4 regions of the Bacillus sp. CIS52 genome follow, and region 3 is predicted to be linked to each of the others. Evidence: riboswitches for the same ligand, from Rfam matches in the RefSeq annotation. Region 3 holds a riboswitch; each other region holds the start of a gene.
What was found. A riboswitch is a leader RNA that binds a small molecule or an ion and turns the genes downstream of it on or off. The one in region 3 is predicted to bind thiamine pyrophosphate.
Positions count from the first base shown of each region.

Region 1: it holds a riboswitch for thiamine pyrophosphate, as region 3 does, so the genes downstream of both, ACH32G_RS02675 (ECF transporter S component) here and tenA (thiaminase II) in region 3, are expected to answer to the same signal.
Region 2: it holds a riboswitch for thiamine pyrophosphate, as region 3 does, so the genes downstream of both, ACH32G_RS01630 (acetylornithine deacetylase) here and tenA (thiaminase II) in region 3, are expected to answer to the same signal.
Region 4: it holds a riboswitch for thiamine pyrophosphate, as region 3 does, so the genes downstream of both, thiC (phosphomethylpyrimidine synthase ThiC) here and tenA (thiaminase II) in region 3, are expected to answer to the same signal.

Region 1 covers NZ_JBIUFR010000001.1:640,666-643,788, forward strand. Annotated here, with positions in the region: gene ACH32G_RS02670 (glycosyl hydrolase family 18 protein) at 1-751, opposite strand, end outside; TPP riboswitch at 900-1,013, shown strand; gene ACH32G_RS02675 (ECF transporter S component) at 1,195-1,794, shown strand; gene ACH32G_RS02680 (ABC transporter ATP-binding protein) at 1,781-3,123, shown strand, end outside.
Region 2 covers NZ_JBIUFR010000001.1:438,339-441,461, forward strand. Annotated here, with positions in the region: gene ACH32G_RS01625 (YlmC/YmxH family sporulation protein) at 1-196, opposite strand, end outside; gene ACH32G_RS01630 (acetylornithine deacetylase) at 257-1,537, opposite strand; TPP riboswitch at 1,611-1,719, opposite strand; gene ACH32G_RS01635 (ABC transporter ATP-binding protein) at 1,724-2,521, opposite strand; gene sigG (RNA polymerase sporulation sigma factor SigG) at 2,649-3,123, opposite strand, start outside.
Region 3 covers NZ_JBIUFR010000001.1:780,025-783,147, forward strand. Annotated here, with positions in the region: gene tenI (thiazole tautomerase TenI) at 1-566, opposite strand, end outside; gene tenA (thiaminase II) at 544-1,251, opposite strand; TPP riboswitch at 1,337-1,445, opposite strand; gene ACH32G_RS03495 (monovalent cation:proton antiporter family protein) at 1,499-3,123, opposite strand, start outside.
Region 4 covers NZ_JBIUFR010000001.1:1,036,747-1,039,869, reverse strand. Annotated here, with positions in the region: tRNA gene ACH32G_RS04825 (tRNA-Leu) at 222-303, shown strand; gene ACH32G_RS04820 (Type 1 glutamine amidotransferase-like domain-containing protein) at 451-1,149, shown strand; TPP riboswitch at 1,199-1,309, shown strand; gene thiC (phosphomethylpyrimidine synthase ThiC) at 1,432-3,123, shown strand, end outside.

The sequences.
Region 1 (3,123 bases), 140 kb from region 3:
CTTCATTTGTTTTCGCCGGAACCGATATCGTTAGCGCGAGCTGATGCTCTGAGAGCCTGGTTTTTAACTGCCGGAGAAATCCTGTAAACAGGTCCCGGTCGGCTTCCCTGATCCGTTCAAAATCAATATTTACACCGCCGTATCCCTTTCTTACGGTCAGGTAGACGATATTATTGACGAGGTTCGTTCTCGCCGTCGGGTTCTGCAGGACTTGATGGGCTAATTCCGGGCTGAACCCTCCTTCTGTCAGATTCGTGATAACCGCAAGCGGCCGCACCCTGTTTTGCCATGTGGTTTCTATCGCGGTTCTGTCGTTTAAATCATTCATGATATCTCCGTTCGGGCCAAAATGATATTCAAACAAAGAAATCGCCGATGAATAGGGTGCAAAATCATTAATGAGCTCTCTGTCCGCTTCAGGTGTCCGAATGACATAAAATTGGAGGGTTCCCGCCAGATAGTTGGAGATATCCGGAATTCTCACTTTCACACCCGGCCGCAGCCGGTTCGGCGGAATATCCGGGTTTGCCTGCATCAGCTGCATCTGCGGCACATAAGTTTTACTTGCGATAACGGCATACGTATCATTCGGCTGAACCGTATATTCATTAAGAGGGATCAAAAGCGCCTGCCCCGGTACGATATTCGTTTCCTCAAGCCCATTGACGCTTCTGATGCTGTCAACAGGGTATCCGTACTTTCTGCTGATGGAAAATAACGAGTCGCCAGACTGCACTGTATGAACAAACATAGATGTCCTCCGTTTCCTTTTGATCAAAAGGGCTCTTCTTATCTTTATGAATGATCTTCCGGTCCGATTCCAAACTCTGTTTAGAGAAAGGCTGTTTACAAATCAGACATGATCAACTATGATGATGTCATCATAAAAAACTGTATAGGAAACGCACTAGGGGTGCTGTTATCGGCTGAGATAAAACATGCGGCAGGCGTGTTTTGATCCCTTATAACCCGATCTGGATAATACCAGCGTGGGGAAGTGCAGATTGACCGGAGCGCAGGGTTTTTTCCATGCGTTTTCGTTCTGCTGCTGCATATTCCCTCGGATATGCAGTTTTTTATTTTTCATTAAAAAACGGGGGAGGACACTGCAATATGAAACTTACGACCAATCGTCTTTCGTAAAATCAACTCTTTCATACATACGACTATCCGATAAGAAAGCAGGAGATCACAATGAAAAATTGGAAAATGAGAGAAATTGTCGTCATGTCCGTCATCAGTGTTGTATTTGCTGTCGTTTATTTATTATCAACTCATGCAAGCAATATAGCGGCAGGGTTTTTCGGCCGGATGAGCTACGAACCGATTTACGGTATTTGGTTTATCGTCTCGGTGATTGCCGCCTACATTATTCAAAAACCGGGAGCGGCGCTCATTTCTGAAATCATCGCCGCGTTTGTGGAGTGTTTACTCGGAAATCCGTCAGGGCCGATGGTAATTCTGATCGGCATCGCGCAGGGAATCGGTGCGGAAGCGGTCTTTTTTGCGACACGCTGGCGGGTGTATACCCTGCCCGTGCTCCTTTTATCCGGTATGGGGTCTTCTGTTGCGAGCTTCATTTATGACTTGTTCATTTCCGGATACTCTGTTTTGAATCCGGGTTTATTAGCCGTCATGCTTCTCATCCGCCTGGTCTCAGGTGCGCTTCTTGCCGGCCTTCTCGGCAAAGCAATCAGTGATGCGCTGGCTTACACAGGGGTGCTGAACGGCATGGCGCTCGGAAAAGAATTCAAGAAGAAAAAGAAACAGGTGAACCAAGATGCAGGCATCTGAACCCCTTCTATCGGCCCGCCGTCTTACCTTTTCTTATGAGCAGGATGAGAAGCCGGTTTTTCAAGACGTGTCATTTCAGCTCCGCAAAGGAGAACGGGTTTTATTGCTCGGGCCGAGCGGATGCGGCAAAAGCTCGCTCGCACTTTGTTTAAACGGTCTGTACCCGGAAGCCTGCGATGCGGTTCAAACGGGAACCGTTTCCTTATACGGAACACCTCTTTCGGACCTGTCAGAACCCGCCGCCCGATCCATCGGGGTCGTGTTTCAAGATCCGGATCAGCAGTTTTGCATGCTGACGGTTGAAGATGAAATAGCCTTCGGTCTGGAAAATTTGCAATATACAAAAGAAGAGATGGACTTAATTATTGAGGACGTTTTGGAAAAATTAGAAATCACTCATCTGAAAACACGGACGATCGCCTCGCTGTCAGGCGGTTCAAAACAAAAGGTCGCGCTCGCCTGTATCATTGCGATGGAACCGGAACTCATTATTTTAGACGAACCGACGGCACAGCTTGATCCATATTCCGTGCGTGAATTGGTGCGGCTGATCAAAGAACTGCAGGCCCAAAAAGGCTTCGGACTTCTTGTTATCGAGCATCAGCTTGATCATTGGGCGCCGTGGATGGACAGGACAATTGTCCTTGACGGAACGGGTCAGAAAGTGATGGACGGAGAGACGGGCGCGATCTTTGAAACAAAACTTGAAGAGCTGACACAGCTCGGCATTCCGATTCCGCGGGTGATCTCATTGCAGGAGCACGTCAGCATTCCTTTTACATTGTGCAAAGAAAGACTGTTTCAAGAACCTGTACCGCCCTTTCCCGGCCCCCGGCCCGCCGCGCTTTCGGCAGAGGACGCGCTGAGTGTTCACGGGCTGTCATTCATAAGAGGAACAGACACCATTTTTCAGGACGTGAGCTTTTCCGTAAAAAAAGGGTCAATCACCGCGATTGCCGGCCCTAACGGAACCGGAAAATCAACGCTCCTGTCCGCCGCGGCCAAGCTCATCCGTCCTGTGAGCGGAGACATCAAAATAGACGGCAGACCGGTAGATTCCTATTCGGAAAAAGAGCTTCGGCGGCTGATGGGGTATGTTTTCCAAAATCCTGAACACCAGTTTGTCACAGATTCCGTCATTCAAGAGCTGCTGTTCGGCTTTGAAAACGGTCAAGCCGCAAAGGAGAAAGCTCTTCAGCTCTTAACCCGGTTCGGCCTGAGACGCTATGCCTCACAGCATCCATTCTCTTTAAGCCAAGGACAAAAACGCAGGCTCAGCGTCGCCACGATGCTTATGCATCAGGTGAAAGTTTTGCTGCTTGATGAACC
Region 2 (3,123 bases), 340 kb from region 3:
TAACTATATTTCGCCAAGGAATGATCATTTCCTCTTCTTTTCCGAAAAAACCGAGAACTTTTCCGCTGCCGCCTAAAATAATCGCCTGAATTTTTCCCGTTGTCACGTTAATATCAATATCACCGATGCTTCCGAGTTTTTTTCCGTTCGACACGTTGACTACATCTTTTATTTGAAATTCAGATATGCTGATCATTTGTATCACGCCCTTTGCCCGTTCTTTTCCCTATTATATGAGCGGCCGGGCTGAACCTTGTCACATCGGGCAATCTTTTTTGCGGCTGCACCAGGTGTGGATAAATCTCAGCATGATTTTCGTATAGTCCATCAGCTCATCGACGGACACTTCTTCGTTTACGGAATGGGCGTTTTTTAAATCGCCGGGTCCGTATATGACGCTCGGAATCCCGGCATGATAAAGCCATCCTCCGTCTGTTACGGTTTGGGAAACATCAATGACGGGCTCCTGTTGTTTGACGGCTGAGTGCGATTCCGCCAGAACAGAAACGGCCGGATGGTCCGGGTCGATTTCCAGCGCCGGGAACACCTCTCCTCTGTCTTCAATCATGGAAGATCCGCCCCATTTGAACACCGGCCTGTTTTCCCTGAGCCACAGATCACCGTCAGAGACACGATTGATATAGTCTTCGATTTCTGCAGCAGCTTGTTCGTGCGTTTCGTTCGGGTAAAAGTGGACGGTAATCCATAATCGGCATTCATCGGCGACAAACGCTGCGTGCCTTCCCCCTTCAATAACGGCGGGGTTGATCGTATTGGTGCCTGGCGCAAAGCCGGGATAGCTTTTCGTTACCGCCCAGTGGCGTTCCAGCTCTCCCAAGGCAGTGATAATTTTCGCCATTTTTTCGATTGCGCTCGCTCCGAATGTGCCTCCGCCCGCATGAATCATATTGCGCCTCATGCCGTCATGAAATGTTTGTTTGCTTTTCAATTCTATCCAGCCGGTGATGACTCCGCCCTGCCCTTGAATATGCAGGCTGCTCGTATCCGCGACAACCGCAAAATCCGCGTGATAGCCGCGTTTGCAGCATTCCAGCGTTCCCGCCTCGCCGACTTCTTCTCCGATCACAGATTGTACAATGAGGTCGCCCGCAAGCTCAATGCCTGCATCATGTATCAGCTTCAGAGAAAATAGAACACACGCCAATCCGCCTTTCATATCAGCGGCGCCTCTTCCGATCAGCATGCCGGCTTTAACGAGCGGCTGAAACGGGTCAGAGTCCCAGTCTTCATCCCTGACTTCGGCTACGTCAATGTGTCCGTTTAAAATCAGGCTTTGATGCCCGCTTGAATCTGTCCCTTTAAAAACACCGACTACGTTCGGGTCTTCCGGGTACACATCCCACATATCAACCGAGCAGCCCATTTCTTTTAAAAATCCGGCCACCCACTTCTGAGCTTCTGCTGTATTTCTTGCAGGCGGAGCCGGTGTCGGAAAGGCAATCAACCTTTCAGCAATATGTATTAAATCGTCCCGCCGTTTATCCGCCTGCTGCAGCAGCATGTCAAGCTGGTTCATTGAACATCTCTCCTTTTGCTGTATTAAAAAAACCCGTTTCATCAAATGAAACGGGTAAAAACGGATTTTCCTCCGCTTTTTTTCACCGCTTCCCTCCGCCGGCATGATCCGGATCAGGTCCGTTAAGGGTTGAGACCAACGTCTCTCTCAGCTGCATGTAAGCAACACCCCCAGGGTGAATTGATTTTATTTGACGGATGATGCCGCTTTTGCACGCGTTAAAAATGGACGGCCGTTGTTCCATAAGACATTGACAGGCATATCGAAAAACGCTGTAAGCCGCTCGTCAGAAAGCATGTCCTTGATTTTCCCGGCAGCGAACACCTCGCCTTGTTTTAAAAGCAGCGCCTGATCAAATACCGGCAGAATTTCTTCAGCATGATGAGTGACATAAAGGATGGACGGCGCATTTTCTTTTTCAGCGATCGACGTTATCGTGTCCAGCAGCTGCTCTCTTGCCATAAAATCGAGACCCGTCACGGGCTCATCCAAAATCAGCAGTTCCGGATCAGCCATAAGCGCCCGCGCAATCAGCGCTCTTTGCCTTTCCCCCTGAGATAACGTTTCATACCGTCTGTCCGCGTAGCTGATGGCGCCTAAATCCTTCAGCAGACCGATCGCTTTTTCCCTCACTTGTTCACTCGGTGTTTCATAAAGCCCGATTGAAGCGTACGCGCCGCTGAGGGCGATTTCAAAAGCAGAATCCGCGGCATATAATTTGTGCTGCAGACCCGCTGAAACAAGACCGATTTTTTTTCTGAGCCTGTCACCGAGCTCTGTTTTGCCGAATTGATGGCCGAGCACCTGCATCTCTCCTGAAGTGGGAAAGTAATAAGAACATAACATATTCAGCAAGGCTGTTTTTCCGGCTCCGTTCAGTCCGAACAGCACCCAATTTTCGTTTTTCTCAACGCGCCAGTTGATATCTTTCAAAATCCATTGGCCGTTTCTTTTTAATGACACATTGTTCAGCTGTAAAATCATTGCAGTTCCCCCGTTTATTTGTTTCAATTTTCTTAAAACTTTTACACATTAGAATACATCACTTTTTCGCAAACGTAAACCGGCGCACGAAAAAAGCCTTTAAAACAATGTTTAAAGGCTTTCTCCGTTATTGATGGATATTCTTATTCATTTGTTTAATGGCTGCCTTTTCAAGCCTTGAGACCTGAGCTTGGGATATGCCGATTTCTTCTGCGACTTCCATTTGGGTTTTCCCCTGGAAAAAGCGCTTTCGCAAAATCATTTTTTCCCGTTCGTTCAGTCTTCTCATGCCTTCTTTCAGAGCGAGCTCCTCAATCCATTGTGTATCCTTATTGCGCTCATCGCTGATCTGGTCCATCACGTAAATCGGATCGCCGCCGTCATTATAAATCGGCTCAAACAGTGATACCGGATCTTGGATGGCGTCAAGGGCAAACACAATTTCTTCATGGGGCACTTCAAGAACTTTGGCGATTTCCTCTGCTGTCGGCTCCCTGCTTGTCTCACTGATTAACCGCTCCCTTACTTGAAGCGCTTTATATGCGATATCGCGAAGCGACCTCGAGACGCGGATCGGATTGTTATCCCGCAAATATCTGCGG
Region 3 (3,123 bases):
GCCGCCTCCTCAGGATTTTCAGCTGAGAAAATGCCTGACATGACAGCAATTCCGTCCGGTTTCGCCTGCTTTGTGAGCCGGATCGTCTGCAGTGTCATTCCGCCGATTGCAATGACAGGGATGGAAAGCGTGCGTTTGATCTCTGAAAGCAGGCTGATGCCTCTTGCTTCAAGTCCTTGTTTACATTCGGTTTCAAACACATGGCCGAACACCACATAATCCGCATCTTCCTTTTCAGCTTGGATGGCTTCTTCCAGCGAATGAACCGAACGTCCGATATGAAGATGGGGAAATCTGCTTCGCACCTGCTTTACGGAAAAGCTGCGGGATGGAAGCTGAACACGGTGTATGTTGGCAAAAAGCGCGATATCCGCTCTGTCATTGATGATCAATTTGTCCTTATCCGCACCTCCCTTTTTCAAAAGGGACAAAAGCTGCATGATCTCTCCCGCTGTTTTGTCCCGCTCCCTGATATGGATAAAGCTTACTTCGCGCTGAATCGATAGAATATCCTCGGCCAGCTCGGCAACGGGTTTGCGATTATCAGTTACGGCGTGCAGCTCCAAAGGATTCCACCTCTTTTCCGCCCTTCTCGGACCAGCCTTCTTTTTGATAAGCCATTCCCCAAAATTGATATTCATAATAGCTTGAAATCACAAAATTCTCTTTCATTTTCGCGCGGATTTCCTCTGTGCTGTTTTCAGCAATCTCGTCAAAACGGCTGATCTGTTCTTCGACCTGCTGTCTGAACCAGTCTCCGCCGTATGTACCGATCCATTTTTCGTAAATCGGATGTTCCGGTTTGCATTCCTTTAAGCGTTCGCCGACTTCATAATAAAGCCAATAGCAGGGCAGAAGCGCGGCTAAAATTTCTCCAAAATTCCCGCTCATCACCGATCTGTACATATGAGACGTATAAGAATAGGCTGTCGGCGCCGGCTTAAATGCCGCGCGCTCTTCTTCTGTAATCCCTAAAAGCTCCGTAAATTCGCGGTGCAGCGCCATTTCCGCTTCATATGTGCCCTGAGCGTGGCCCGCCATCCTTCCCGTCGTAAACAAGTCTTCGGCATATGCGGCTGCAAACGCCTGAACTTTTGCAAAATGCGTCAAGTAGTAGGAATCTTGCAGCACGTAATAACTGAAACGGTCTAACGGCAGGCTTCCGTCACCGATCCCTGTTACAAACGGATGAACAAAGCTTCCGTCCCACCATTCGGCTGCCGCCAGTCTGCATTCTTCAGAAAATGTCATAAAGTTTTCCCCCCTGATAAAATAAAAAAACCACTTTCCCGCATCGGAAAAGTGGTTTGGAATTTATCTGGATAAAAGGAACCCAAAAAATACCGCTCCACTTCCCTACGCAGGTCTGAACCTGTTCAAGTTATGAGGGTCTAAAAGTCTCACTTTTATCTCAGCCCTTATGAAGGACACCCCTAGTGGTCATACGATTGATCATTTACTTGTTATGCCTTCTATCTTATCACGAAATGCAATTTGGTCAAGCTTCAAGGATTTTTCTCAGCTCCGACACGTAGTTGCGTGAGCCCGTAACGATGAGACGGTCTCCTGTTTTCAGCCTCGTGTCCCCGTGCGGAACGATGCTGTCCACACCTCTGAAAATCCGGACGAAAATCACATCGCCCATCAGCGGAAATTCGCGCAGAATAATGCCGTTATACGCCGTATTTTCCAGATTGATCTGATAAAGCGAAGACTCTTCATTCGTCAGAAGGTTCATCACGCCCGGCGCCTCAATTAATGCGCGCAAGAGCGTCTTTGTAGACAGAAGGATAGAAAAAATACTGATGCCCTCTTCCTTCAGTTTTGTTTCATGTTCAACCGAGCCGACGCTTGCGATGATGCGCTCAGTCCCTTTCTCTTTCGCCATTAAGGCGATTTCAGCGTTCACATCTTCATTTCCCGTCGCCACGACAAGAATATCCGTTTTAAAAATACCGTGCGACTCAAGCGTGCCGGGCTCGTAATCAGAAATCGTTTCAACAGAAAAAACAGATTCCGCAAGCTTTTCCCCGGCATTTTCCTGATACACATGGACGACCCGCACATCATATTCCTCATCAGGCAGCTCCAGCGTCACCGGAAGCGTCATTTGGTTGGCGCCGATAAATGTAATGCGCTTCTTTTCCTGCGGCGCACTTTGCCGCTTGAATAATTTTTTAAAGCCGACCGGTGTGATGATGCTGGCGATAACCGCAACCAAAGTCAGCGCGCCGGACATATTGGCGCTGATAATGTGTAGCCTTTCTCCGATCGTAGCCGCCGCGATAACAAGCGACAGCGTAGAAGTCAGCAAAAACCCCGAAGCAAACACGGTTCTTTTGTCATACCATTTCTTTAAATAAAACACCGGGAATATTTTGCTGATAAACAGCGCAAGCAGAAGCAGCGGAATCATCGTCAAAGTTTTTGGATCTTGGAAGAGCGTCCATATGTCCAGCTTCACCCCGACCATGACGAAAAAGATCGGAATTAAAAACCCGTAGCCGAATGAATCCAGCTGCTCCACCATTTCTTTATTCGGCGACAGAAGCGATACCAAAACGCCTGCTAAAAATGCACCGAGAATATTTTCCGCCCCGAGAGATTCCGATAAAGCGACAAGCACGATAATCAGTGTAAAGATGGCTCGCGTGCCGATCTGGACAGTGCCTTTAGACATCGACTGCACAAATGAGCGGTGTTTAAAGATCCTGCCGAAGAAATACAGCACCACCCCCGCGGCAAAGAGAATCAAAAGAAGCCACATATTTCCGCTGTCTTCCCCGTAAAGAGAAGAGAAGAAAGCGAGCAGAATCATCGTAGCCAAGTCCGCAATAACGGCGACAAGCAGAATGATCTGGCCGATATTGGAATTCATGATTCGTTCTTCCTTTAAAGTCGGAACGACCACACCGAGTGATATTGTCGAAATAATAAGCGTCATTAAAAACGCGTTTTGAATAAAACCGGCTAATACAAAGGCATAGGACAGCAGCAATGATAAAATAAAGATGCCGAAAAATATGATCAGTGCGGCAGAAAACGTATTGGGTGCTTCCTTGCCGTTCGGAAGGAATTGTTTTTTCTTCCCTTTCTCAAATGACGAAAAGTCAATTTCCAATC
Region 4 (3,123 bases), 260 kb from region 3:
AAATTGGTCATCAATTTTTACATTACAAAACATATATGAGAGTGATTTGCATATTGCAGATCACTTTTTTTATATAATAAAAGCGTCAAGACTATGAATATAAGTTTCTTGCTTGTATCGTGTATACTGCATTACCATTAAAAAAACTTTACTAAAACCGTTGACACTTTATAAAATGCATGTTATATTTATATACGTCGGTTGAACACGACGTATTACATGCCGGTGTGGCGGAATTGGCAGACGCGCACGACTCAAAATCGTGTTCCTTCTGGAGTGCCGGTTCGACCCCGGCCACCGGTATAAGAAAGCTTCTACATATGTAGAAGCTTTTTTTGTTGTATGAAAATACCCTCTAAGGCTTGTGAAAAATATTAAAAAGGCGGTATCCAAAACGGAATACCGTCTTTTTAATGAGCTGTTATACTTGAGAAAAAAGAGGTGATGACGTTGAAGCAGATTATTGCAATGGGCGGCGGGGGGTTTTCCATGGAGCCGGATCATCTTGTGCTGGATCAATATATTTTAGAGCAATCGGTGCGGTCAAAGCCGAAAGTTTGTTTTTTGCCGACAGCAAGCGGAGATTCGGAGAATTACATCGGCAGGTTTTATCAGGCCTTTCAAAAGCTGGAGTGTCAGCCGGATCACTTGTCGCTGTTTAAACCGCCGTGTTCTGATCTCAGGTCCTTTCTCATGAAGAAAGATATCATATATGTCGGCGGCGGCAATACGCGCAATATGCTTGTCTTATGGAAAGAATGGGGGCTCGGCCTTATTCTGCGTGAGGCTTGGGAGAACGGTGTAATCTTGGCTGGTCTCAGCGCCGGGGCGATTTGCTGGTTTGAAGAAGGAGTGACAGATTCGTCAGGAGATTTGAGAGAGTTGCAAGCTTTAGGGTTTTTGCCTGGAAGCTTTTGTCCTCACTATGACGGAGAAGCGGAGCGCCGGCCGGTGTATCACCGTCTGATTTCAGAAAATAAACTTCAGGAGGGCTATGCCGCTGATGACGGCGCTGCGCTTCATTATAAAAACGATCAGCTGTTCCGGTCTGTCTCTTCCCGGGAAACGGCAAAGGGTTACAGGGTTTTTGATACTGAAGAAGGCGTAAGGGAAACAGAGCTTCCAGTCATTCCGTTATCTGAATTTTGATAATATACTTTTTTTTGTATGCAAATTATGTTACGATGAAACCGAAATGAATAGTTACTGGGGGTGCCCGTCTAAGCGGGCTGAGAGAGAAGCGGCGGCTTCTTAACCCTTTGGACCTGATCTGGTTCGTACCAGCGTGGGGAAGTAAAGGTTTTATTATTGTTGTGGAAAACAATAATAGTTTCTTTCTGACTGCAAAACCGGGTTCTCCAATGAATCCGGTTTTTTTGTGCTGGTGCTGAGCTTGGTTCTGTTATTCAAATGGATAAGGGAGAGATTTGTATGCAAAATCAATCAGTACAGCAAGCGAACATTTCTATTATGTCGAGTTTTTCAGGCAGTAAAAAGGTTTATGTAAAGGGTTCTTCGCCTGACATACGAGTGCCGATGCGGGAAATCAGCCTCAGTCCGACAACGGGGGCGTTCGGGGAAGAGGAGAATCCGCCGGTCCGTGTTTATGATACGAGCGGACCGTATACAGACCCGGATGTACAAATTCAAATTCATGAAGGTCTGAAGCCGCTCCGCACAAAGTGGATTACAAAGCGCGGCGATGTGGAGAAATATAACGGACGGGCCGTGAAACCTGAGGACAACGGCTATAAAAAAGAAGGCCGTGCCGCCGAATATCCCGGTTTACAGCGGAAACCGCTGCGGGCCAAGGCAGGGAAAAACGTTACACAATTGCATTATGCGAGAAAAGGCATCATTACACCGGAAATGGAGTTTATCGCAATTCGCGAGCATGTGTCTCCCGAATTTGTCAGAGACGAGGTAGCCAGCGGCCGGGCGATCATTCCTTCAAATATTAATCATCCTGAAAGTGAACCGATGATTATCGGCCGGAATTTTCATGTGAAGATCAATGCAAATATCGGCAACTCGGCTGTTACATCTTCTATTGAAGAAGAAGTCGAAAAAATGACGTGGGCGATTCGCTGGGGCGCCGATACGATGATGGACTTATCCACCGGGAAAGATATTCATACGACACGTGAATGGATCATCCGCAATTGCCCAGTACCTGTGGGGACGGTGCCGATTTATCAGGCGCTTGAAAAAGTAAACGGCATCGCCGAGGATTTAACGTGGGACATTTATCGAGACACATTGATTGAGCAGGCGGAGCAGGGCGTGGATTATTTCACCATCCATGCCGGCGTATTGCTTCGTTACGTCCCGTTAACGGCCAAACGCACGACGGGAATCGTATCCCGCGGCGGGGCGATTATGGCGCAATGGTGCCTGGCTCACCATCAGGAAAGCTTTCTGTACACGCACTTTGAAGAAATTTGTGAAATTATGAAGACGTATGATATTGCATTTTCTCTTGGAGATGGGTTGCGTCCCGGCTCGATTGCGGATGCTAATGATGAAGCGCAGTTTGCGGAATTGGAGACTCTCGGGGAATTGACGGAAATCGCGTGGAAGCACGATGTGCAAGTGATGATTGAAGGACCGGGTCATGTGCCGATGCATAAAATTAAAGAGAACATGGACAAACAGCTGGAAATTTGTAAAGAGGCGCCTTTTTATACACTGGGCCCATTAACGACTGATATCGCTCCGGGCTATGACCATATTACTTCGGCGATCGGCGCGGCGATGATCGGCTGGTACGGGACAGCGATGCTTTGTTATGTCACGCCGAAGGAGCATTTGGGCCTGCCGAATCGTGATGATGTAAGAGAGGGAGTCATTACGTATAAAATCGCGGCCCATGCGGCAGACCTTGCCAAAGGGCATCCGGGTGCTCAGATCCGTGATGATGCTCTGTCTAAGGCGCGGTTTGAATTCCGGTGGCGCGATCAATTTCATTTGTCGCTTGATCCTGAAAGAGCAATGGAATATCATGATGAAACGCTGCCGACTGAAGGCGCAAAAACGGCTCACTTCTGTTCGATGTGCGGCCCGAAGTTTTGCAGCATGAGAATTTCTCAGGATATTCGCGATTATGCGAAAGAAAACGGTCTG